3 regions of the Streptomyces griseus subsp. griseus genome follow, and region 1 is predicted to be linked to each of the others. Evidence: riboswitches for the same ligand, from Rfam matches in the RefSeq annotation. Region 1 holds a riboswitch; each other region holds the start of a gene.
What was found. Region 1 has a riboswitch for cyclic di-AMP ahead of D6270_RS30025 (M23 family metallopeptidase). Riboswitches for the same ligand answer to the same signal wherever they lie in the genome.

Region 1 (7,435 bases):
TCCGGCCGCTTCGCCTCGACATGGTCGCCGGACGATTCGCCGCGAAGCCGCCGGCCGATCCACGGCACCAGGTACTCCCGGGCCCACTGGATGTTGTCGCGCCGCTCGTCGAAGGGGCGGCGCTGGGCCTGCGGCGGCCAGGGCTGGTCCGGGTCTGCGGGCACCTCGTGGCCGAGGACCTGGGCGGCGCGCAGCGCGACACGGGTGTGGCCCTCGGGCGAGAGATGGAGCCGGTCGGCGTCCCAGGCGCGCCGGTCCTGGACCGAGCGCAGCGACCACAGGTCGAGTACGGGGCACTGGTAGCGGTCGGCGATGGCCCTCAGGTGGACGTTGTACGTGGCGATCTTGCCGCGCATATGGCGCAGGACCGGGACGCCCCGGGTGTCGAAGCCGGTGGTGACCATGACGGTGCCGACCGCGTTCGTGAGGTCCGCGACGGCCCGCTCGAAACGCTCGGCGAGGTCGTCGGGGTCGGTGCCGGGCCGGATGATGTCGTTGCCGCCCGCACAGAAGCTGACCAGGTCGGGGGCCAGCTCCTTGGCGCGCGGGATCTGCTCCTCGACGATCTGGTCGAGGAGGCGTCCGCGTACGGCGAGATTGGCGTAACGGAAATTCCCGTGCCGGGTCTCGTCCGGGTTCGTCGCCGCGTCGGTCGCCGGGAGCCGGTCGGCGAGCAGAACCGCGAACCGGTCCGCCCAGCCGACGAAGGTGCCGTCGGGGCCGGGGTCTCCGACGCCTTCGGTGAAACTGTCCCCGATCGCCGCGTACGACCCGATGATGTTCTGCTGCTGGGTTCTCGAATCGTCTGCCACAAGCACATATCCTGCACCGTTCAATGTGACCTACGCGACCGTAATATAGGGTTGACGGGTGGTGAGATAGACCACCCGGTCAGTTTTTGGTAAACCCGGAATAAGCGGAGGGGCGGTGCGCCGCAGCGCACCGCCCCTCGATCACTCCTTGGCGCCCTCGGGTCAGAGGGACACGCCGTGCTGCCGCAGGTAGGCGACCGGGTCGACGTCCGAGCCGTAGCCCGGGCCGGTGCGGACCTCGAAGTGGAGGTGCGGTCCGGTGGAGTTGCCGGTGGAGCCGGAGAGGCCGATCTGCTGGCCGCCGGTGACGGTCTGGCCGGCGGAGACGCTCAGCGAGGACTGGTGGGCGTACTGGGAGTACATGCCGTCCTCGTGCTTGATGACGACCTCGTTGCCGTACGAGCCACTCCAGCCGGCCGAGACGACGGTGCCCGGGCCGATGGCCTTGACGGGGGTGCCGGAGGCGGCCTGGAAGTCAGAGCCGGTGTGGTAGCCGCTGGACCAGCTGGAGCCGGAAGCGCGGTACTGGGTGGTGACGTTGGCGTTGGCCAGCGGGGCGGTCCAGCCGGAGCCGGTGGACTGCGAGGAGCCGGTCCGGGCGGAGGTGCCGGACCGGGCTGCGGCGTCGGACTCGTCGGCCGAGATGGTGTCACCCTTGGGGGCCGGCTCGGCCTTCTTCGGGGCGGCCTTCGGGGCTGCCTTCGGGGCTGCCTTGGGCGCCGGGGCGGCCTTCTCGGCCTGCGAAGGCGCGGCGGAGCCGGGCGCCTTGGCGCCGAGGGTCAGCTTCATGCCCGGGAAGATCAGGCTGGGGTTCCCGCCGACGGTGGAGCGGTTGTCCTGGTAGAGCTTCTGCCAGCCGCCCTTGACCTGGTGCTCTGCCGCGATCTTGGCGAGGTAGTCGCCGGAGACGACGGAGTACGTCTTCGGGGCGGCCTTCTTCGCCGTGGTGGGCGCGGACTGCGGTGCGGCCTGCTGGGCGCTCTGCACGGCGGCGGGCTTGACTGCGGGGGCCGCCTTCTCCGCGGCGTGGGCGCCGGTGGCGCCGATCAGCGGGAGGGCGAGTACGGCGCCGCCGGTGCCCGCGGCGAGGACGCCGCGGTGGATCGGGCCGGACTTGGGACGACGGTGCTTACCCTTTGCGGGCATGGGGAATTTCCTCTCCGGCGCCTGCGAGGTGAGCTGTCGGGTTCGGGCTGGAGATGCCCGGTCGCCGGGTGGCGACTTCACCCCGAGCCGGTCCGGATCGCTCCGGGCCGGCGGCTTACCTGGTTCCCCCGCTCCTGCCACACGTGAGTGGGTGGGTGCGAATTCCGGTCGGCGGCAGGATTAGGCGGTCCGTCCGGATTGACGGTGACCGTAAACGAGTCAGGACGACAGGAACAAGCCGTCGGTTGCACGCCGGAAACATCGATTCCATTTCGCTTCGGATTTCCCGTCACACTCCGTGGATTACGGATCTTGGCTTTCCGTACGGATCCCGGAAAAACGCCCGGGCACCGCAGCCACGGTCCGTCACGGATATGATCCCGCTCACCTGCGAAATCTCATCTCCCCCATTATCGGGGCATGTTCTACGAAATACATCAATACGGACATGGGGTGGGCGCCAAACCTGACGCACCGTCAGCAGTTCGCCGATTTCACCGTGCACCGATGTCGTATCGTCGCAGGAGCGCCCTCGCCGGAGAGCCGCGCCGACGCCAGAGATTCCAGGAGCCACCGTGACGCAGCAGGTGCCGCAGGTCCCGCCGACCGAGACCGCACTGACCGGAGTCCGCAACTTCCGCGACGTGGGCGGGCTCCCCACCACGGACGGGCGGCGCACGGCCTTCGGCAGGCTCTACCGCAGCGGCCACCTGGCGCACGCCACCGCCGAGGACGCGCTCTTCCTCGGCGGGCTCGGGCTGCACACCGTCTTCGACTTCCGCAACTCCGCCGACCACCGACTCGACGGATACGACATCGAGCTGGCCGGTGTCCGCAATGTCAGCATTCCCCTCTCCGACCCGGCCGACGGAGCCGAGTTCTGGCGGCTCGTGCGCGACGGAAACATCGAGCAGCTGCGCTCCATCCTCGCCGACGGCAAGGGCACCGAGCGCATGATCACCATGTACCGGTCGACCATCGTGGACCGCACCGCCGAGCACAGCCGGGTGCTGCACGCCCTGGCCGAGGACAGCGTGCCCGCCCTGATGCACTGCGCGGCGGGCAAGGACCGGGCCGGTCTGTCCATCGCGGTCTCGCTGCTCGCCGTCGGCGTGGAGCGCGAGGCGATCGAGGCGGACTACCTCAAGTCCAACGACCCCCACCGCCGGTACAAGGTGAAGCGCACGGACATGTCCGAGGTAGGGATGTCCGCCGAGGTGATGGAGCTGCTCAACCCGCTCTTCGGGGCGCAGTCCTCCTACCTCGCGGCGGCGTACGCCGCCATCGACGAGACCTGGGGCACGACCGACCGCTATCTGACGGAGGGGCTGGGCCTCTCGCCCCAGACCCGGGAACGGCTGCGCGAACGCCTCCTCGACCAGGGCTGACGGTCTACTTGGCGCCCGCCACCGCGAAGAGCAGGTAGAGGAAGGCCGCGATCACGTGGCCGACCACCAGGTAGGCGAAGAGCCGGATCACCAGACCGCGCGGCATCCGGCGCTCCTGCGTGTCCTTCGCCGCCTTCGGGCGCCTCGGGGTGAGCGGGTCGTAGTGCTCGGAATCGGACATGACGGTCCTCTCTGCCGGCCTCGCGGCCGGTGGGACGAAGGGGTCAGCGCGCGTGGAGTGCGTTGCCGAGACAGAGCTCGGCCGCGGGGCTCTGCAGCAGGGAGTGGACGAAGAGCAGCTCCGCCCCGCCCCGGTCCAGGGCCGCGATGCGGTGCGGGGTGAGCGAGTCGAAGTGGGCGCTGTCGCCCGGGTCCAGATCGTGCACGGTCTCCCCCAGCGCGACCCGCAGCCGCCCGCCCAGGAGGTACAGCCACTCCTCGCCGGGGTGCACGCGGACCAGATCACCCTGGGCGCCGTACGGGACCCGGACCCGCAGCGCCTGCATGGCGCGGCCGGAGCCGCCCGCCCGGCGGTACATCCAGCCGTCGGCCTCGGCGCCCTCGAAGGCGCCGCCCCGGATGACCGCCTCCCGCTCGGGCGGCTTCTCGCCGAGCAGCTCGGAGACCGTCGTACCGTAGACGCGGGCCAGGCCCAGCAGCATCGGCAGCGAGGGCTGTCTGCGGCCGGTCTCCAGCCGGGAGAGGTGGGCCGGGGAGAGTCCGGCCCGCTGGGCGGCGGTCTCCAGGGTGAAGCCGCGGCCTCGGCGCAGGTCGCGCAGTCGGGGTGCGACGCCGGGGAGCTCCTCGGCCGCCCCTTCGTCCGGTGGTTTCATGGTTCCATTGGGCCAGGAACTTTCCTCCCAGGCAAATGGATTGCCTCAGAGGCAATACTCAGCGGTTGGCCATGGCCTGCTTGACCAGGGTCCGGCCGAAGTCCCACATCAGGCCGCCACCGCTGTGCGCGTCGTCCATGACCTCGGTGAAGGCCGCTACGAAGCGCTCCACCTCCGCCTCCCCGATGGTCAGCGGCGGGATCAGCTTGATCACTTCCAGGTGGTCGCCGGAGACCTGGGTGAGGATGCGGTGCTTCCGGAGCAGCGGCACCACGACCATCTGGGCGAAGAGTCCCTTGCGGGCCGCCTGGAGCATGGTCCAGCGGCCGCGGAGCTTCAGCGAGGTGGGGCGGCCGAACTCGATGCCGATCATCAGCCCGCGCCCGCGCACCTCGTGCAGCAGCTCGTAGCGGTCCACCAGGGCGGCGAGCCGCTCCCGCAGCAGATCACCGGTGCGCCGGGCGCCCGCGACGATCTCCTCGTCCTCCATCACCGTGAGCACCGCGAGCCCCGCCGCCATGGCCTGGGCGTTGGAGCCGAAGCTGGCGGAGTGGACGAGGACCCGGTCCATCGAGGAGTAGACCTTGCGGAAGATCCACTCCTTGCCGAGCGTCGCGCCGACCGGCACATAGCCGCCGGAGAGCGCCTTGGCCACACAGACCAGGTCGGGTTCGACACCGTCCTCGTGCTGGTACGCGTAGAAGTCACCGGTCCTGCCGAGCCCCGTCTGCACCTCGTCGGCGATCAGGAGCGCCTTGTGCCGGTGCAGCAGCTCCTGCGCCTCCCGCAGGAAGCCGGGCGGCGCGGCGTGCACGCCTTTGCCCTGGATCGGCTCCACGACCAGGGCAGCCACGTCCCCGCGCTTCAGCTCCCGGCGCAGCGCGTCCAGGTCACCGAGCGCGATCGGGGTGTCGGGCAGCAGCGGGGCGAAGCCGTCCCGGAAGCCGCTCTCTCCGTTGACGGAGAGCGAGCCGGTGGTCAGCCCGTGGAAGGCGTGGTCGCAGTAGAGGACGCGCGGTTTCCCGGTGGCGTACCGGGCGAACTTCAGTGCCGTCTCGACCGCCTCCGTACCGCTGTTCCCGAAGAAGACGCGGTCCAGGTGCGGGCTGTGGCCGAGCAGCTTCTCGGCGAGCAGCCCGGGCAGCGGCTGGCAGTCGAAGCGGGTGAGGTCGGCGAGCTGGGCGTCGAGGACGTCGTGCAGGGCCTGGCGGACGACCGGGTGGTGCCGGCCGATGCCCATCACACCGAACCCGGCCAGCATGTCGAGGTAGTCGTTGCCCTCCGCGTCCCAGAAGTACGCGCCCTCGGCCCGCTCGTAGACCTTGTCGAAGCCGATGGTGTGCAGCATGCGCGGCAGCTGGTGGTTGAGATGGCGCGCGTGCAGCTCGTACCGCTCGGCCCCGCGCTCCGCCAGGAGCCGTCCCAGGTCGAAGCCCTGGGGCCCGCCGTCCGTCATCGCCCGCTCTCCTCCGTGCGTTCCGTGGGTCGGTACGTGCGGTGAGGGGGCCGGTCGCCCGGCCCCCTCACCGTCACGACGTCACCGGTTGCTGCTGATGGTCTCCCGCGCCGCGCGCAGGGACTCCTTCAGCGACCCCATGGTGGCGAGGACGGCCGTGGGTTCGTAGCCGCAGTGCGCCATGCAGTTGGCACAGCGCGGGTCCTTGCCCCGGCCGTACTTCTCCCAGTCGGTCTCCTCGATGAGCTGACGGTACGTCGGTACGTAGCCGTCGCTCATCAGGTAGCAGGGACGCTGCCAGCCGAAGAGCGAGTAGTTGGGGATCGCCCAAGCGGTGCACGGGAAGTCGGCCTTGCCCTCCAGGAAGTCCAGGAAGAGCGGCGAGTGGTTGAGCCGCCAGCGGGCCCGGTTGCCGCCCGCGAAGGCCTTCTTGAAGAGTTCACGGGTCTGGTCGACACCGAGGAAGTGCTCCTGGTCGGGCGCCTTCTCGTACGCGTAGGCGGGCGAGATCATCATCTCGTCGACCTTGAGGTCGTCGTTGAGGTAGTTGAGGACCTCGATGATGGTCTGCGGGGTGTCGGTGTTGAAGAAGGTGGAGTTGGTGGTGACGCGGAAGCCGCGCGCCTTGGCCTCCTTCATCGCGGCGACGGCCTCGTCGAAGACGCCTTCCTTGGCGACCGACTCGTCGTGCCGCTGGCGCAGTCCGTCGATGTGCACGGCGAAGGCGAAGTAGGGCGAGGGGGTGAACTTGTCCAGCTTCTTGCGCATGAGCATCGCGTTGGTGCAGAGGAAGACGTACTTCTTCTTCGCGACGAGCTGGCGCACGATCTCGTCGATCTGCGGATGCATCAGCGGCTCGCCGCCGGCGATGGAGACCATGGGGGCACCGGATTCGAGCACCGCGCCCACGGCCTGCGCGACCGGCATGCGCTGCTTCAGGACACCGGCCGGGTGCTGGATCTTCCCGCACCCCTCGCAGGCGAGGTTGCAGGCGAACAACGGCTCCAGTTCGACGATCAGCGGGAACTTCTCACGCTTGCGGAGCTTCTGTTCGAAGAGATACGTCGCGACCTTGATGGACTGACGGAGCGGCATGGCCATCTGGCTCACCTCCTGGGGAGCAGTAAAGATCGGTGCCATTCGTAAAAAGCGGGAAGGACGGCACGGAGAACACGGAAGGCCGATATTCCACCGCGTACCGTGCCGATACGGACGAGCTCATGCTCTGGAGCGTCCACGACCACCCGGACGGCCGCAACCGGGCGCGGTCCGTGGCACAGGGCGGTACGCAGTGTCGCGGCGGACTCCATGTCCACCGCGATGGCCCCGGTGGCCCGCAGCGCGGCCCGTTCGGGGCCGCGTACGACGTGGTCGGAGCCGGTGAGGGGGCCGGTGTGGACGGTGGAGCCGGGGACCGCCCGGGCCAGGGCGGCGACCAGCAGCCCGGTGCCGGTGCAGGGGGTGGCCCCGTCCGCGTCCCGGGTCTCCTCGGCGACGACCAGGTCCCCGGGGTGCATCCCGGGGGCGAGGCCGGCGCAGAAGCCGGAGGCGATGACGGCGGCATCCGGTACGCCACCCGGGGCGAGGGCCGCCGCCACGGCCGCCTCCGCCGCCCGGGGGCCCATCCCGGTCCGCAGGACCCGCACCGGGCCCCCGGCCCGCTTGCCGCTGCGCAGGGCGAGCTGCTCGATGCCCAGTGCGCAGGCGACCAGCAGCGGGGCGCGGGGCGCCGTGGACTCCGGCGCGCCGGCCATCAGGCCCCCTTGGCGACGCCCGTACGGTCGGCGAACGGGTCGCCGT
Region 2 (7,435 bases), 2.0 Mb from region 1:
CGAGCTGGAGATGGAAAGGGCGAGCGAATGACCGAGAACACCGAAGCCACCGGGGGCCCGGAGCGACGGGTACGGGTCGTGCTCGTCGACGACCACCGGATGTTCCGCACCGGCGTGCAGGCCGAGATCGGCCGCACCGAGGAGACTGGCGTCGAAGTGGTCGGCGAGGCCGCCGACGTCGACCAGGCGGTCACCGTCATCACGGCGACCCGCCCCGAGGTCGTCCTCCTCGACGTCCACCTCCCCGGCGGCGGCGGCGTCGAGGTGCTGCGCCGCTGCGCCCCGCTGATGGGTGCGGCCGAGGACCCGGTCCGCTTCCTCGCGCTCTCCGTCTCGGACGCCGCCGAGGACGTCATCGGGGTGATCCGGGGCGGCGCCCGGGGCTACGTCACCAAGACGATCACCGGCACCGACCTGGTCGACTCCATCTTCCGGGTCCAGGAGGGCGACGCGGTCTTCTCCCCGCGCCTGGCCGGCTTCGTGCTGGACGCCTTCGCCTCCACGGACGCCCCGCCGGTCGACGAGGACATGGACCGCCTCACCCAGCGCGAGCGCGAGGTGCTGCGGCTGATCGCCAGGGGGTATGCGTACAAGGAGATCGCGAAGCAGCTGTTCATCTCGGTGAAGACGGTGGAGTCGCATGTCTCGGCGGTGCTGCGCAAGCTCCAGCTCTCCAACCGGCACGAGCTGACCCGGTGGGCGACGGCGCGACGGCTGGTCTGAGCCGAGCGGGGCGGGCCGTGCGGGCCGGGCATCGCTCAGCCGCGCTCCGGCTTCAGAGGGGCAGCGAGATGTTGACCTTCTCGCCGACCCGGCGGTAGCCGATGCTCGCGTAGATCCGTTCCACGTCGGCGTCGCCCGGCTCCAGCCAGACGGCCCGGCACCCCTGGTCCAGGGCCCGTTCGGTCAGCCACGCGGAGAGCGCGGCGCCGATGCCCCGGCGGCGGAAGGGGGCGGCGACGGCGAGGCCGACCAGTTCGCTGAGGCGGTCGATCGGGACGGAGCAGCCGCCCGCCCCGGCCGGTGCGCCGTCCAGGACCGCCAGTGCGGCGACCCCGTCACCGGCCGCCGCCGTGCGCAGCCAGGTGATCGTCCCCAGCTCCGGCTCGCCCTCGCCGCCGAAGCCGTGGTGCTGGACGCGGGCGGCGTCGAGGAAATCCGTCCCGGTGGTGGGCACGGCGATGCGGAGGCCGTCGACCGGCTTCGGCGGACGGAGGCCGTCGCGGTCGCAGACGAGCAGCGGGGCCCGGTTCTCCACGGTGAACCCGGCGGCCAGCAGGGCCGGTTCGACGGCCGGGGCCCAGGCGGGCAGGAACTCCAGGCGCGGCAGCCGCTCCCGCTCCCGGAACGCCGCGACCAGGGACGCCACCTCGTCCGCCGTGGGTTCCGCGTCCTGGTCGGGGATGGCGAAGTTGGCGTATTTCAGCCCCCAGCCCGGGTTGTACCGGACGGTGAACGGGCCCACCCGGTAGTGGGTGGAGGTGCGCAGCGTGAGCGTGCGGGCGTAGTCCTGGACGGAGTTCGCCATCGGCATACGGGGTTTCCTTCGGCGGGAGAGGGACCGGCGCCGGGGACTATGCCACCCGGGTCGCTCCGGCGAAAGGCATTTGATCGATCGGCGCGATCCGCACCGGCGCTCCGGGGCGCGGGGCGTGGATCATCTGGCCGCCGCCGATGTAGAGCCCGACATGGCTGATGCCGGAGTAGAAGAAGACCAGGTCGCCGGGGGCCAGTTCGGAGCGGGAGACCCGCTGCCCGGCGTTGATCTGGGTGTAGGTGGTGCGGGGCAGGCTGACGCCCGCCGCCTGCCAGGCCGCCTGGGTCAGGCCGGAGCAGTCGAAGGCGTTGGGACCGGTCGCGCCCCAGACGTACGGCTTGCCGATCGCCCCGTGCGCGAAGGAGACGGCCCGCGCAGCCCGGGAGTTGGGCGCGGCGACCGGGGCGCGGGGCGCCGAGCGGTCGGCGTGGGTGGCTGAGCGGGCGGCGGGGGCCGCGGGGCCGCCGCCGTGGGCCGCGTCGGCCGAGCGCTCGTACGCGGCGCGCTCGGCGGCCGTGAGGGTGGCCAGGAGCGAGCGGGCGTCGGCCAGCTTGGTCCGGATCGCGGTGCGGTGTTCCTGCAACTCGGCACGGCGGGCGGCGAGCGCCTCGGTCTCCTGGTCGGCGCGGGCCTTGACCCGGGCGATGCCGGAGAGCTGGCGCCGGATGGAGCTGAGCAGGCTCGCCTGCCGGTCGCCCGCCCGGTCCAGGTGGGCGGCGCGCTCCAGGTAGCTGTCCGGGTCCGAGGAGAGCGCCAGCTGTACGGCGGGGTCCAGCGCGCCGGTGCGGTACTGGGCGGTGGCCATCGAACCGAGCGTGTGGCGTGCGGTGTTGAGGCGGTCGGTGCGGCGGGCCGCCTCGTCGGCCAGGGTGTCGACCGCCTTCGTGGCGGCCGCCTCCTTCTCCTTCGCCCCGTTGTACTTCTCGGTGGCGACCTCGGCGTCGTGGTAGAGCCGGTCGACCTTGGCCCGGACCTGGGCGGCGGTGGGTGCGGGCTCGGCGGGTGCGGCGCCGGCGCCGGTGGCCGAGGTGGCGGTGGCTGCCCCGGCGAGCGCCAGGGTGGCGGCGGTGCGGGCAGCAGGGCCGGTGAAGGGGCGCTGCTTGGGTTTCCGGTGAGCGGATTTCCGGTGCGCGGCCACGGGGGCGGCATCCTTCCTGTCGGCTGCCCGCCGGGGGATGCCGACAGGTCCGCCAGGGACGCTAATCCGGGCGCACGGAAAAGGTTCGCCATGACAGCTATTGCCCGGATGTGACGTTTCTTCGTCGGCGGACGACCGGCGATGTGGAGTCGGAACTGATCATTCCGGCAGGTTCGGGCGCGGGGCGGACAGTTCCGGCGAAGGGCCGAAGAAAGGCTTGCCTCACTGATCGGCGATGCTCTGGCCATGGCTAGGCTCCGGAGCCATGAACGCACTCATCGGCGTCTTCGTCGCCCTGCACATCATCGGCATCGCCTCCCTGCTGGGCGGCTTCCTGACCCAGATGAAGGCCATGGGCGCGGGCACCGCGCGCTTCGTTCCCGCCATGCTGCACGGCGCGCTCACCATGCTGGTCACCGGCGTCGCCCTGGTCGGGCTCAACCAGGCCGACGACCAGGCCGTCAACAACATCAAGATCGGCGTGAAGCTGGCGCTCCTCGTCGTCATCCTCGCGCTCGTCTACGTCAAGCGGGACGAGGAGAAGGTCGAGAAGGGCGCGTTCGCGGCGGTCGGCGGACTGACGGCCGCCAACATCTTCATCGCCACCCTCTGGACCTGAGGGGCCTGAGGGACCTGGGGGCCTGAGCACCTGAAGGGCCCCGGGGCGGCCGCTGCGACGCGACCGCCCCCTCGGCGGCACTACGCCGGGCGCACGCTGCCGTAGATCGGCATGTAGTAGATCGACTCCTCGCGGACGTTCGCCCCCGGCTTCGGGGCGTGGATCATCATCCCGTCGCCCTTGTAGATGCCGACGTGGCTGATGTCGTCGTAGAAGAAGACCAGGTCCCCGGGCTGGAGGTCCGACGTGGCGACCCGCGTGCCCACCTTCACCTGGTCCCAGGTGGTCCGGGGCAGCGTCACCCCCGCCTCCCGCCAGGCCGCCTGGGTCAGCCCGGAGCAGTCGTACGAGGACGGGCCCGAGGCCCCCCACACGTACGGCTTGCCGATCTGGGCGCGGGCGAAGGCCAGCACCTTCTCGGCCTTCGTGGCGTAGCTGCCGCCCGCCCCGGTCCCCGTACCCGTACCGGACCCCGGGCTCGTACCCGTACCCGTACCGCTGCCGGAACCGGAACCGCTGTCCCCGCCCGACTCCTTGGCGGCCTCCTCGCGGGCCCTCTTCTCCGCCGCCTCGCGCTCCTTGGCCTCGGCGGCCTGCCTGCGGGCCAGCTTCTCCGCCTTCTCCTTGGCCTCGGCCTCCTTCTTGCGCTCCAGCTCCGCCAGCCGCGCCTTCTCCTCGGCGGTCAGCTTCGAGAGCAGGGACCGGGCCTCGGTGAGCTTCGTCTGCACCTTCTGCTTGCTGGAGCGCAGGGTGGTCTGCGTCTCGGTGAGCGACTCCAGGCTCTTCACGGCCTCCGCGCGCTTCTTCGACGCCGCCGCCTGCTGCGCACGGAAGTCGTCGACGGCCTTCTGCTGCCGCTCCGTCGACCGGCTCATCACCTGGTTCTGGTCGAAGTACGCCTGCGGGTCGTCCGCCAGGAAGAAGGTCGCGGTGGGCGCGATACCGCCGGTGCGGTACTGCGCGGCCGCGTAGGACCCCAGCTCCCGGCGGGCCTCGTTGATCTTCTCGGTCCGCTTCGCCACATCGGAGAGCAGCGTGTCGACCTTGGCGCGCTGGGCGGTGGAGGCGGCCTTCGCCCGGTTGTACTGCTGGGTCGCGCTGCCCGCCTGGCGGTAGAGCTCGTCGACCTTCTTCTGGACGTCCTCGATGGCCGGCTTCGGCTCGGCGGGGGCGGCGGTCGCGCTCTGCGTGGAGAGCAGCGTCACAGAGGCCAGCGCGGCCGTCGTGAACCCGACGGCGGGGGTGGTGCGCACCTTCGTGCGCGGCTTGCGATGCGATGCCAAGACCGGCATCTCCTTCCGTGGACCGCCTACCGGGTTAGCTGTCGGGTTCGGACGGAACGGAAGGCTGTCCTACGGTCCGGATGCGAGGGTACGGACCGATTCACCCCGGTTGTGCGTGTGGGTCCCCGGTTCCGAACCGCCGGGAGGGCGGCACGGATTCGGCAGAGGTGACCGTGAGACGCGGTTCGTCTCAGGGAGATAACGGATCACCTGACCCAGCACGCTAGCCAACGCGTGGCACCGCTGGGAAGAAGGATGAGCGATATGCCCGATACATTTTCGTGACCTTTTCGGATCGGGGTCCCCGCACCCCCTCCGACCGGGCACTCCTTCACGGAACGTGAAAGTCCGCTCTCCGTGCGTACGGGGCCGGATGGCTGCTTGTGGCCTTCGGCCGAACGTTGTCGGTGCGGCCCCCTAGACTCGGATGGCGATGAGCAGCCTCTTTGACGACAGTTTCCTGACCGGCCTCCAGTCCACGGAGGACGGCCCGCCGCCGCCCCCGGAGGACCACGCACCCGAAGCGGTGCCGGAGGGTCTCTTCGAGGGTGTCTTCGACGCGCCCCCGCCGCCCCGGGACGGGTATTACCGGGACGGTCACCCGCGCCCGGTGATCGACGCCGCGGCGCTGCTGGACGGGCTGAACACCGAGCAGCGCGCCGCCGTCGTGCACGCCGGCTCCCCGCTGCTCATCGTCGCCGGGGCCGGCTCCGGCAAGACCCGGGTGCTGACCCACCGCATCGCCCATCTGCTGGCCGAGCGCGGGGTGCACCCGGGGCAGATCCTCGCGATCACCTTCACCAACAAGGCCGCGGGCGAGATGAAGGAGCGCGTGGAGCAGCTGGTGGGCCGCGCGCCAACGCGATGTGGGTCATGACCTTCCACAGCGCGTGCGTCCGCATCCTGCGCCGCGAGTCGAAGAAGCTCGGCTTCACCTCGTCGTTCTCGATCTACGACGCCGCCGACTCCAAGCGGCTGATGGCCCTGGTCTGCCGCGATCTGGACCTGGACCCCAAGCGCTACCCGCCGAAGTCCTTCACCGCCAAGGTCTCCAACCTCAAGAACGAGCTCATCGACGAGGAGACCTTCGCGGGACAGGCCGCCGACGGGTTCGAGAAGACCCTGGCCCAGGCGTACGCGCTCTACCAGGCCCGTCTGCGCGAGGCCAACGCGCTGGACTTCGACGACATCATCATGACGACGGTCCACCTCCTCCAGGCCTTCCCGGACGTCGCCGAGCACTACCGCCGCCGCTTCCGCCACGTCCTGGTCGACGAGTACCAGGACACCAACCACGCCCAGTACACGCTGGTACGTGAGCTGGTCGGCCCCTCCGGAGAGGCCGCCGACGCCCCCGCCGAGCTGTGCGTCGTCGGTGACGCGGACCAGTCGATCTACGCCTTCCGCGGCGCGACCATCCGCAACATCCTCCAGTTCGAGGAGGACTACCCGGACGCGAAGACGATCCTGCTGGAGCAGAACTACCGCTCCACGCAGACGATCCTCTCCGCCGCCAACGCGGTCATCGAGCGCAACGAGAGCCGCCGCCCCAAGAACCTGTGGACCAACGCCGGCTCCGGCGCCCGCATCACCGGCTATGTGGCCGACACCGAGCACGACGAGGCGCAGTTCGTCGCCGACGAGATCGACCGGCTGACGGACAAGGGCGACGCCAAGGCGGGCGACGTCGCCGTCTTCTACCGGACCAACGCCCAGTCCCGTGTCTTCGAGGAGATCTTCATCCGCGTCGGCCTGCCCTACAAGGTCGTCGGCGGCGTGCGCTTCTACGAGCGCAAGGAGGTCCGGGACGTCCTGGCCTACCTCCGCGTCCTCGCCAACCCCGAGGACACCGTCCCGCTGCGCCGCATCCTCAACGTGCCCAAGCGCGGCATCGGCGACCGCGCCGAGGCCATGATCGACGCCCTGTCACTGCGCGAGAAGATCTCCTTCCCGCAGGCGCTGCGCCGCGTCGACGAGGCGTACGGCATGGCGGCCCGCTCCTCCAACGCCGTCAAGCGGTTCAACACGCTGATGGAGGAGCTGCGGACGATCGTCGAGTCCGGCGCCGGACCCGCCGTCGTGCTGGAAGCGGTGCTGGAGCGCACGGGCTATCTCGCCGAGCTCCAGGCATCCACGGACCCGCAGGACGAGACCCGTATCGAGAACCTCCAGGAACTCGCCGCCGTGGCCCTGGAGTTCGAGCAGGAGCGCGGGGACGAGGAGGGCACCGGCACGCTCGCGGAGTTCCTGGAGAAGGTCGCGCTGGTCGCCGACTCGGACCAGATCCCCGACGAGGACGAGGACGGATCCGGCGTCATCACGCTGATGACCCTGCACACGGCGAAGGGCCTGGAGTTCCCGGTCGTCTTCCTCACCGGCATGGAGGACGGCGTCTTCCCGCACATGCGGGCCCTCGGCCAGACCAAGGAGCTGGAGGAGGAGCGCCGGCTGGCGTACGTCGGCATCACCCGCGCCCGCGAGCGGCTCTATCTGACCCGGGCCGCCATGCGCAGCGCCTGGGGCCAGCCCTCGTACAACCCGCCCTCGCGGTTCCTGGAGGAGATCCCGGAAGCGCACCTGGAGTGGAAGCGCAAGGGCCCGATGGCCGCCCCCGCCGGACCCACCTCGGGCATCACGTCCTCGCTCTCCTCCTCGCGCTCCCGCTCCGGCCCCTCGGGCTTCGCGACCCGGCGCGGCACGGAGAGGCCCACGGTCACGCTGGTGGTCGGGGACCGGGTCACGCACGACCAGTTCGGGCTCGGCACGGTGACGGCGGTCGAGGGGTTCGGCGACCAGGCCAAGGCGACGGTGGACTTCGGCGACGAGCGTCCGAAGAAGCTGCTCCTGCGGTACGCACC
Region 3 (7,435 bases), 3.9 Mb from region 1:
GCACTTCACCCGGTCCGGCATGCCGCCGGCGCTCGGGAAGCCCTCCAGGACCTCGATGGCGTCGCGGCGGGTGATGTAGTTCTCGTGCGCGGCCCGGTAGGCGGCGGCCAGCTCCGGGTCGGTCTCCAGACGGGCCGTCATCTCCTTCATGACCCCGTTCGCCTCCAGCGTGCCGATCGCCGAGGCCGCCCGGGGGCAGGTCAGGTAGTACGTCGTCGGGAACGGCGTGCCGTCCTCCAGACGGGGCTGGGTCTCCACCACGTCCGGGTTGCCGCACGGGCAGCGGTGCGCGATGGCGCGCAGGCCGCGCGGCGGGCGGCCGAGCTGCTGCTCGAACGCGGCGATGTCCGCGTCGGTGGGCTTGGTGGACTCGGTCTGCGGAGGGGGCGTTTCCATGCCTGCCTTGGTTCTGCTCGGAAGCTCGTCGGAGGGAAGAAGGGAAGGGTCGTGGGAGGGGAGGATCGTGGGCGAGGGGGCGTCAGTCGCGGTCGGCGCCGTCCACGCCGTCCCAGACGTTGGAGTGCCAGGGGCGGTGGCTCGCGCCCTGATCCCCTCGGCGGTCCTGCGCCGCTTCGGGGTCGGCCACGGTGTAGCCGGTCTCCCCGGGGAGTACGTAGTGGAGGTGCTGGCGGGCCAGACGCATGATGTACGCGTCGTCCTGGAGCCGCGCCTTCTCGTCCCGCAGCTCCTCGGTGCGCTGCTCCGCCTGGCGCGAGAGCCGCTCCTGCTCGGCGATCTCGTCGCGCTGGGAGACGTACTGACGCATCGGGTAGGCCAGCGCGACCACCAGGGAGCAGACCACCAGCGCCAGGAACGCGGCCCGGCCGGTGAGCCGGGAGCGGCGCGCCTGACGGCGGTTCTGGGATCGGTACACGCGGGCCGCGGTCTGCTCGCCGAGCAGCCGCAGCCTGGTCGCGGTGGAGAACCTGTCCCGGTCCTTCCCGGCCATGTCTCCCGCCTCCCCGTTACGCACGTCCGTCCCCGCACACGGTACGGGACCGGGTGCGGGGACGGGCGGAGGCTACCGTCCTACGACTGCGGGTCAGCCCTTGAAGCGCGGGAATGCGGAGCGGCCCGCGTACACCGCGGCGTCGTCGAGGATCTCCTCGATACGCAGCAGCTGGTTGTACTTGGCGACGCGGTCCGAGCGGGCCGGGGCGCCGGTCTTGATCTGGCCACAGTTCACGGCGACGGCGAGGTCGGCGATGGTGACGTCCTCGGTCTCGCCGGAGCGGTGCGACATCATGCACTTGAAGCCGTTGCGCTGGGCCAGCTCCACGGCGTCCAGGGTCTCGGTCAGCGAACCGATCTGGTTGACCTTGACGAGCAGGGCGTTGGCGGAGCCCTCCTCGATACCGCGGGCCAGGCGCTCCGGGTTGGTGACGAAGAGGTCGTCGCCGACGATCTGGACCTTGGCGCCCAGCCGGTCGGTGATGACCTTCCAGCCGGCCCAGTCGTCCTCGTACAGCGGGTCCTCGATGGAGACCAGCGGGTAGGCGGAGACGAGCTCCTCGTAGTACTCGGTCATCTCGGCGGCCGAGCGGGACTTGCCCTCGAACTCGTAGACGCCGTCCTTGTAGAACTCGGAGGCGGCGACGTCGAGGGCGAGCGCGATGTCGCGGCCCGGGACGTAACCGGCCTCCTTGATAGCCTCGACGATGAGGTCCAGGGCGGCGCGGTTGGACTCCAGGTTCGGGGCGAAGCCGCCCTCGTCGCCGAGGCCGGTGGACAGGCCCTTGGTCTTGAGGACCTTCTTCAGCGTGTGGTAGACCTCCGCGCCCCAGCGCAGGGCCTCGGAGAAGGACTCCGCGCCGATCGGCGCGATCATGAACTCCTGGATGTCCACGTTGGAGTCGGCGTGCGAGCCGCCGTTCAGGATGTTCATCATCGGAACGGGCAGCAGGTGCGCGTTCGGGCCGCCGAGGTAGCGGAAGAGCGGCAGGTCGGACGCCTCGGAGGCGGCGTGCGCGACGGCGAGCGAGACACCGAGGATGGCGTTCGCGCCGAGCGAGGCCTTGTTCTCGGTGGCGTCCAGGTCGAACATCGCCTGGTCGATGAGGCGCTGCTCGGTGGCGTCGTACCCGACGAGCTCCGGGCCGATCTGCTCGATGACGGCGAGGACGGCCTTCTCGACACCCTTGCCCATGTAGCGGTTGGGGTCACCGTCGCGAAGCTCGATGGCCTCGAACGCACCGGTGGAGGCGCCGGACGGAACGGCAGCACGGCCCGTGCTGCCGTCGTCGAGGCCGACCTCGACCTCGACCGTGGGGTTGCCCCGGGAGTCGAGGATTTCCCTGGCTACGACGACGTCGATGGACGGCACGAGGCATCTCCTTCTGGGATATGACGCTGGTTGTGCAGGGTCACTGTGGCCTTGCGACACGAGCCTAACCGGCCTGGCCGCGTCAGTCGGCCGACCGCCCGTCTCCTGGGACGAAAAAGGACCCAAGGACCAGCATCACGGGACAAATCTCTAGAAATCTACTGGGTAGTAACAAGCAGTGGCGGCGCGCTGCCGACAAGAAGTGAACGGATCGGCCCGCCCGCCGGCGCCCCTCGCACCGAAAGACCCCGGCCCGACGCGCACGGGGGGAGTAGCGCGCCGGGCCGGGGAGCCGTGCGAGGGAGGGTGCCGCCGGACCCCCTCCCTCCGGGGAGGAGAGACGGCTGTTACTTCAGGTGGAGCTGCTGACCCGGGAAGATCAGGTCGGCGTCCTCGACGATGTCGTCGTTGAGGTTGAAGAGCTTGCTCCAGCCGCCCTTGACACCCTCCTTCTGAGCGATCTTGCTCAGGGTGTCGCCGGACTTCACCTTGTACTCGCCGTCGCCCTTCTTGACCTTCTCACCGGTCGGGGTGGTGACGGTCTTCTTGGAGCTCTCGGCCTTGGGGGCGGCCGGGGCGGTGCGCTGCTCGCTGCGCGTGGTGGGCTGCTCGGCCTTGCGCTCGGGCTGCGCCTGCTGCGGCTTGCTCTGCGACTGGCCGGAGCCGGTGTTCACGCCCGGGTCCACACCGTCGTTGGTGAGGCCGCCGGCGCCGGCGCACGCCCAGGCACCCGGGCCCTGCAGGGCGAGGAGCTTCTCGGCGGTGGCGATCTGCTGGTCCTTGGAGGCCAGGTCGGCGCGGGAGGCGTACTGCGTACCGCCGGCGGCGGCCCAGCTGGACTGCGAGAACTGCAGTCCGCCGTAGTAGCCGTTGCCGGTGTTGATGGACCAGTTGCCGCCGGACTCGCACTGGGCGACGGCGTCCCAGGTCGAGACGGAGGCGGCGGAAGCGTTGGTCGCGCCCATCAGCGGGACGGCGACGGCTGCACCGGTGATGCTCGCGAGGGTGGCGAAACGGACGGTCTTCGAGGGGCGGCGGTGCTTGGCCTTGCTGTTCAGCAGCATGGAACGGATCTCCTCACCGACGCCTACGAGGTGAGCTGTCGGGTTCGGGCTGATGAGTTGCCCGGTCGCGCGACCTTGCGCACGACTTCACCCCAAGCCGTTCCCGTACGTCCCCGGCTTCGAAGGAGCTGTCCTCCGAAGGGGCCGTACGGACCCGGCGGCCTACCTGGGTCCCCCGCTCCTGCCTACGGCGCTTACGCGTCTGTTCCCTTCGACCGACGGCAGGATTCGGCGTGACGGTCGACGGGGCCCGCGGTGCGAGCGGTTCCGACCGTAAACACAGGCAACCCCGACATTCAAAGATGGACATAATGGCCCAATCGGCGCTTACTTGCCCACCCTGATGGACCGTTTCCGCAGGTCGGAGGGGATCTGCGCCGAGCGGGCGGACGCAACACGCCAGTTGAAGCAAAGAGACCCATGTCTCACTTACGCATAAGTGGACATAGGCCTCTGAACTACCCGCGATTTTGGGGTGTTTTCCCGAATTCGATCAGTTGGCGGCAGGCACCTCGGCGCCCTGCTCGGCACCCGCCTGACCGGCCTGGTCCAGCCCCAGATCCAGGCTCTGCCCGGGCAGGATCAGGTCCGGGTCGGAGCCCAGGAGATCCTTGTTGGCCTCGTACAGACCGGTCCAGCCCTGGGGAAGTTTCTGTGCGTCAGCAATCGCCCAGAGGTTGTCCCCGGGCTGCACGGTGTAGCCGCCGTCGGCGACCGCGCCGCCGTCCCGTGCGTCACCCTCGCCCCGCGAGGCGTGCCGGCCGGACTCGCGGGGGCCGTCCCCTGGTCCACCGCGCCGGTCTCCTCGGGGGCCGGGGCGCCCCGGTGCTTGCCGCCGGTGCGGTCGGCGCCCTGGGAGGGCTGCGAGGCGTCGGGGGACTCGACGTTTCCGGTCCCGCCGGTCTTGCCGGTCTCCCCGGCCTTCCCGGTGGAGGGCTTCGCGGAAGGCTTCGCCGAGGGGTCGAGGGCGTCGCCGCCCCCCTTCTCGCCCTTGCCCGCCTTGTCGGAAGTGCCGCTCTCGCCCTTTTCATCCGCTTCGTCCGCCGGGGCGGTCGTCGGGTCCTCGGTGGGGTCGGCGGAGGGCGTGGTACCGGGGTCGACACCGGGGAGGCTGCCGTCCACCGCCAGGCCGGAGATCACCGCGCAGCTCGGCCAGGCCTGCGGGCCCTTGTCGTCCAGGACCTTCTCGGCGACGGATATCTGCTGGGCACGGCTGGCGAGGTCGGCCCGCTCGGCGAAGGCGGTACCGCCGTACGCCGACCATGTCTCCTGCGAGAACTGGAGCCCGCCGTAGTAGCCGTTGCCGAGGTCGGCACTCCACATGCCGCCGCTCTCGCACTCCGCGACCCGGTCCCAGGTGGTGGCGTCGGCCGCGTGTGCGCCTGCCGCGCCGAGGAGCGGGATGGCGATGGCCGAGCCGGTCACGCCCGCGGCGACGACGATGGCGGGTGCCTGACGAGGGCGGCGGTGTCTGCCGTTCGCGGAGCCCATGGGGTTTGCCTTCCGTGCGACTGACAAGCAGGAACTGAGGAGCATGAAGCTGTTGCACAAGTGACGGACGGGCCAACGGTGAACGGTGGCCGACGTGTCGAACCGTGAACCTAGCGGGACTCGAACGCATGTCACAAGTCGATGCAGCGCAGATCACGTGAAAGTCACAGAGGTGACAGCGTGTCACTTTCCTGGAGGCGTCGCCCCGGCTCGAATTGCACCGGCAGCGTGCGCAGTCCGCGCATGATGAGCCCGCCGCGCCAGCGCAGATCGGCAGGTTCCGCGGCAAGTCGTAGGCCAGGAAGGCGTTTCAGCAGCGTCGCCACCGCGGCCTGGCCTTCCAGCCGGGCCAGCGGTGCTCCCAGGCAGTAGTGGATGCCGTGTCCGTAACCCAGGTGCTGATTGTCACTCCGTGAGAGGTCGAGTGCGTCCGGATCCGTGAACCGGTCCGGGTCCCGGTCCGCCGCCGCCAGCACCACCAGCACCGGATCCCCGGCCGCGATCTCCTGCCCGCCGAGGGTCAGCGCCTCGGTGGCGTACCGCCAGGTCGCGAGCTCCACCGGCCCGTCGAACCGGAGCAGTTCCTCGATCCCGGTGGCCAGCAGCGCGCTCTCCCCCGCCGCCAGGGACTCTTCGAGCCGGGCACGCTGTCCGGGGTGGCGCAGCAGGGCGTACGTACCGTTCCCGATCAGATTCACCGTCGTCTCGAACCCGGCGAAGAGCAGGATGAACGCCATCGCCGCGGCCTCGTTCTCGGTGAGGTGCTCGCCGTGGTCACTGGCCCGGATCAGCCCGGAGATCAGGTCGTCACCGGGGTTCTCCCGCTTCCGGTGGATGAGTTCGGCGAGGTAGCCGCGCATCTTCTTCACCGACCGGGCCACCCCGCCGCGCGGCCCGCCGCCGTGGCGGATCATCATGCCCGCCCAGTCCCGGAAGTCGTCCTGGTCCTCGCGCGGGACGCCGAGCAGGTCGCAGATGGCGTAGATGGGGAGCGGGAAGGCGAAGTCGTGGATGAGGTCGGCCTCCCCCTTCTCGACGAAGTCGTCGATCAGCCGATCGGTCAGCTCCTGCACGCGGGGCGCGAACTCCGCGACCCGGCGCGGGGTGAACGCCTTGGAGACGAGCCGGCGCAGCCGGGTGTGGTCCGGCGGGTCGATGTTGAGCAGATGCGTCATCAGCTCCGCCTTGCGCTCCCCCGGAATCCCCGTCTTCCCCTTGGCCGCCGCGGACCCGGCGTGGTGCGCCGGATTCTTGGAGAGCCGCGCGTCGGCGAGCGCCTGCTTGGCGTCCCCGTACCGCGTCACGAGCCACGCCTCGACCCCGCTGGGCAGCGCGGTCCGGTGCACGGGACTGTGCTCGCGGAGCCAGGCGTAGGCGGGGTAGGGGTCGGTGGCGAACTCCCAGGTGAAGAGCTCGGGGGCGTCTTCGGGAGCCGCTTCGGGGATGGCTGGGGCGTCTTCGGGGGGCGCGGGGGTGTGGTGGGGGCAGGCGGGGGTGTCGGTCACTCCTTGACGGTATCGGGCGGGGTGGCGGTGACCGCACGGAGTGCGGTGAGGGCTTCCGCCGCGGCGGGGTGGCCGGCCCCGGCGGCCTCCAGGTACGGGACGGCTTCCGCTTCCGCGTCGAGGAGGACCAGCGGCTCTCCCAGCGACGCCGTCGCCCCGATGTGCCCCGCGTCCGCCCCCTTGCGGTACCAGAACGCGGCGGTCTCGATGTCGCCGAGGGTGGCGTTGATGCGGCCGAGCACCACCGCTGTCCCGGGATCGCCGTCGGCCAGGGGCACCAGCGTCAGATGGGCGTTCCGCCGCACCGTCCACCGCGCGGCCTCCTCCGGTGCCGCGTGGAGTGCCAGCGTCCACATGCCGAGCGGGACGGGCGGGCTCTCCGGCCGGTCCCCCACATCGGCGACGGGCGATCCGAGCACGGCCCAGCTGTCCTGCCTCCCCACGGGAGTCAGCAGCCCGGTCACCCCGTGGCGGATGTGGGGGGACCAGCCGAGACCGTCGTCGAAGGGCTCGGCTCGGGCCGCCACCAGCTCCCGCCGATACAGCGGCTGCGCCGTGCGGAGCGCTTCTCGCGGGACCTCGCCCGGCCCGCTCCGGGCGAAGTCGATCGCCACGCGCACCAGCAGATGGCCGCGCGGGTGGGCGGTGGGCCGACGCGCCCGCCGCCACTCCTCCAGGAGTTCGGGACCGACGGCAAGGTACTCCGGCACGGTGTGTGCACCGCGTCCCAGTACCGCGCCCCGCAGGCGGGCATCGTCGTCCGACGCTTCCCGTTCCCCGCCCCCGCCCGCCCCCGCCCGCCCCCGCCCCTCGTGCGACCTCTCAGGTCACCGTACTAACCCGCCCCGCCCTCGGCCGCCACGATCGCGTCCCGGTACGCCCGGGCCGCCGCGCGCAGGGCGGCCTCCGGGTCGGTGCCGTCCGCCTCGGCGGCCACGGCCAGGGCGAGGAGCTCGTAGCCGATGGTGTCGCCGGTGGGGAGGGGGACGTCGAGTCCGGCCGTGCGGGCGCGGCTGCCCAGCTTGGCGGCGAGGGCCAGGCCGGGCTGGCCG

Region 2: another riboswitch for cyclic di-AMP. It lies ahead of D6270_RS21165 (C40 family peptidase); the one in region 1 lies ahead of D6270_RS30025 (M23 family metallopeptidase).
Region 3: another riboswitch for cyclic di-AMP. It lies ahead of D6270_RS12640 (transglycosylase family protein); the one in region 1 lies ahead of D6270_RS30025 (M23 family metallopeptidase).

Annotation. Positions count from the first base shown of each region.
Region 1 is NZ_CP032543.1:6,693,234-6,700,668, reverse strand. Features, by position in the region: gene D6270_RS30030 (SGNH/GDSL hydrolase family protein) at 1-812, opposite strand, end outside; gene D6270_RS30025 (M23 family metallopeptidase) at 975-1,958, opposite strand; cyclic di-AMP (ydaO/yuaA leader) riboswitch at 1,962-2,122, opposite strand; gene D6270_RS30020 (tyrosine-protein phosphatase) at 2,534-3,346, shown strand; gene D6270_RS33460 (DUF6126 family protein) at 3,351-3,527, opposite strand; gene D6270_RS30015 (helix-turn-helix domain-containing protein) at 3,571-4,179, opposite strand; gene D6270_RS30010 (aspartate aminotransferase family protein) at 4,238-5,635, opposite strand; gene hpnH (adenosyl-hopene transferase HpnH) at 5,717-6,736, opposite strand; gene D6270_RS30000 (phosphorylase family protein) at 6,742-7,389, opposite strand; gene shc (squalene--hopene cyclase) at 7,389-7,435, opposite strand, start outside.
Region 2 is NZ_CP032543.1:4,659,470-4,666,904, forward strand. Features, by position in the region: gene D6270_RS21140 (ATP-binding protein) at 1-31, shown strand, start outside; gene D6270_RS21145 (LuxR C-terminal-related transcriptional regulator) at 28-723, shown strand; gene D6270_RS21150 (GNAT family N-acetyltransferase) at 776-1,534, opposite strand; gene D6270_RS21155 (C40 family peptidase) at 1,575-2,675, opposite strand; gene D6270_RS21160 (hypothetical protein) at 2,941-3,294, shown strand; gene D6270_RS21165 (C40 family peptidase) at 3,375-4,586, opposite strand; cyclic di-AMP (ydaO/yuaA leader) riboswitch at 4,585-4,751, opposite strand; partial or broken gene pcrA (DNA helicase PcrA) at 5,011-7,435, shown strand, end outside.
Region 3 is NZ_CP032543.1:2,777,944-2,785,378, forward strand. Features, by position in the region: gene D6270_RS12625 (DUF501 domain-containing protein) at 1-396, opposite strand, end outside; gene D6270_RS12630 (FtsB family cell division protein) at 479-949, opposite strand; gene eno (phosphopyruvate hydratase) at 1,043-2,323, opposite strand; gene D6270_RS12640 (transglycosylase family protein) at 2,671-3,387, opposite strand; cyclic di-AMP (ydaO/yuaA leader) riboswitch at 3,393-3,590, opposite strand; partial or broken gene D6270_RS33805 (transglycosylase family protein) at 3,881-4,878, opposite strand; gene D6270_RS12650 (cytochrome P450 family protein) at 5,043-6,383, opposite strand; gene D6270_RS12655 (hypothetical protein) at 6,380-7,093, opposite strand; gene D6270_RS12660 (nucleoside triphosphate pyrophosphohydrolase) at 7,219-7,435, opposite strand, start outside.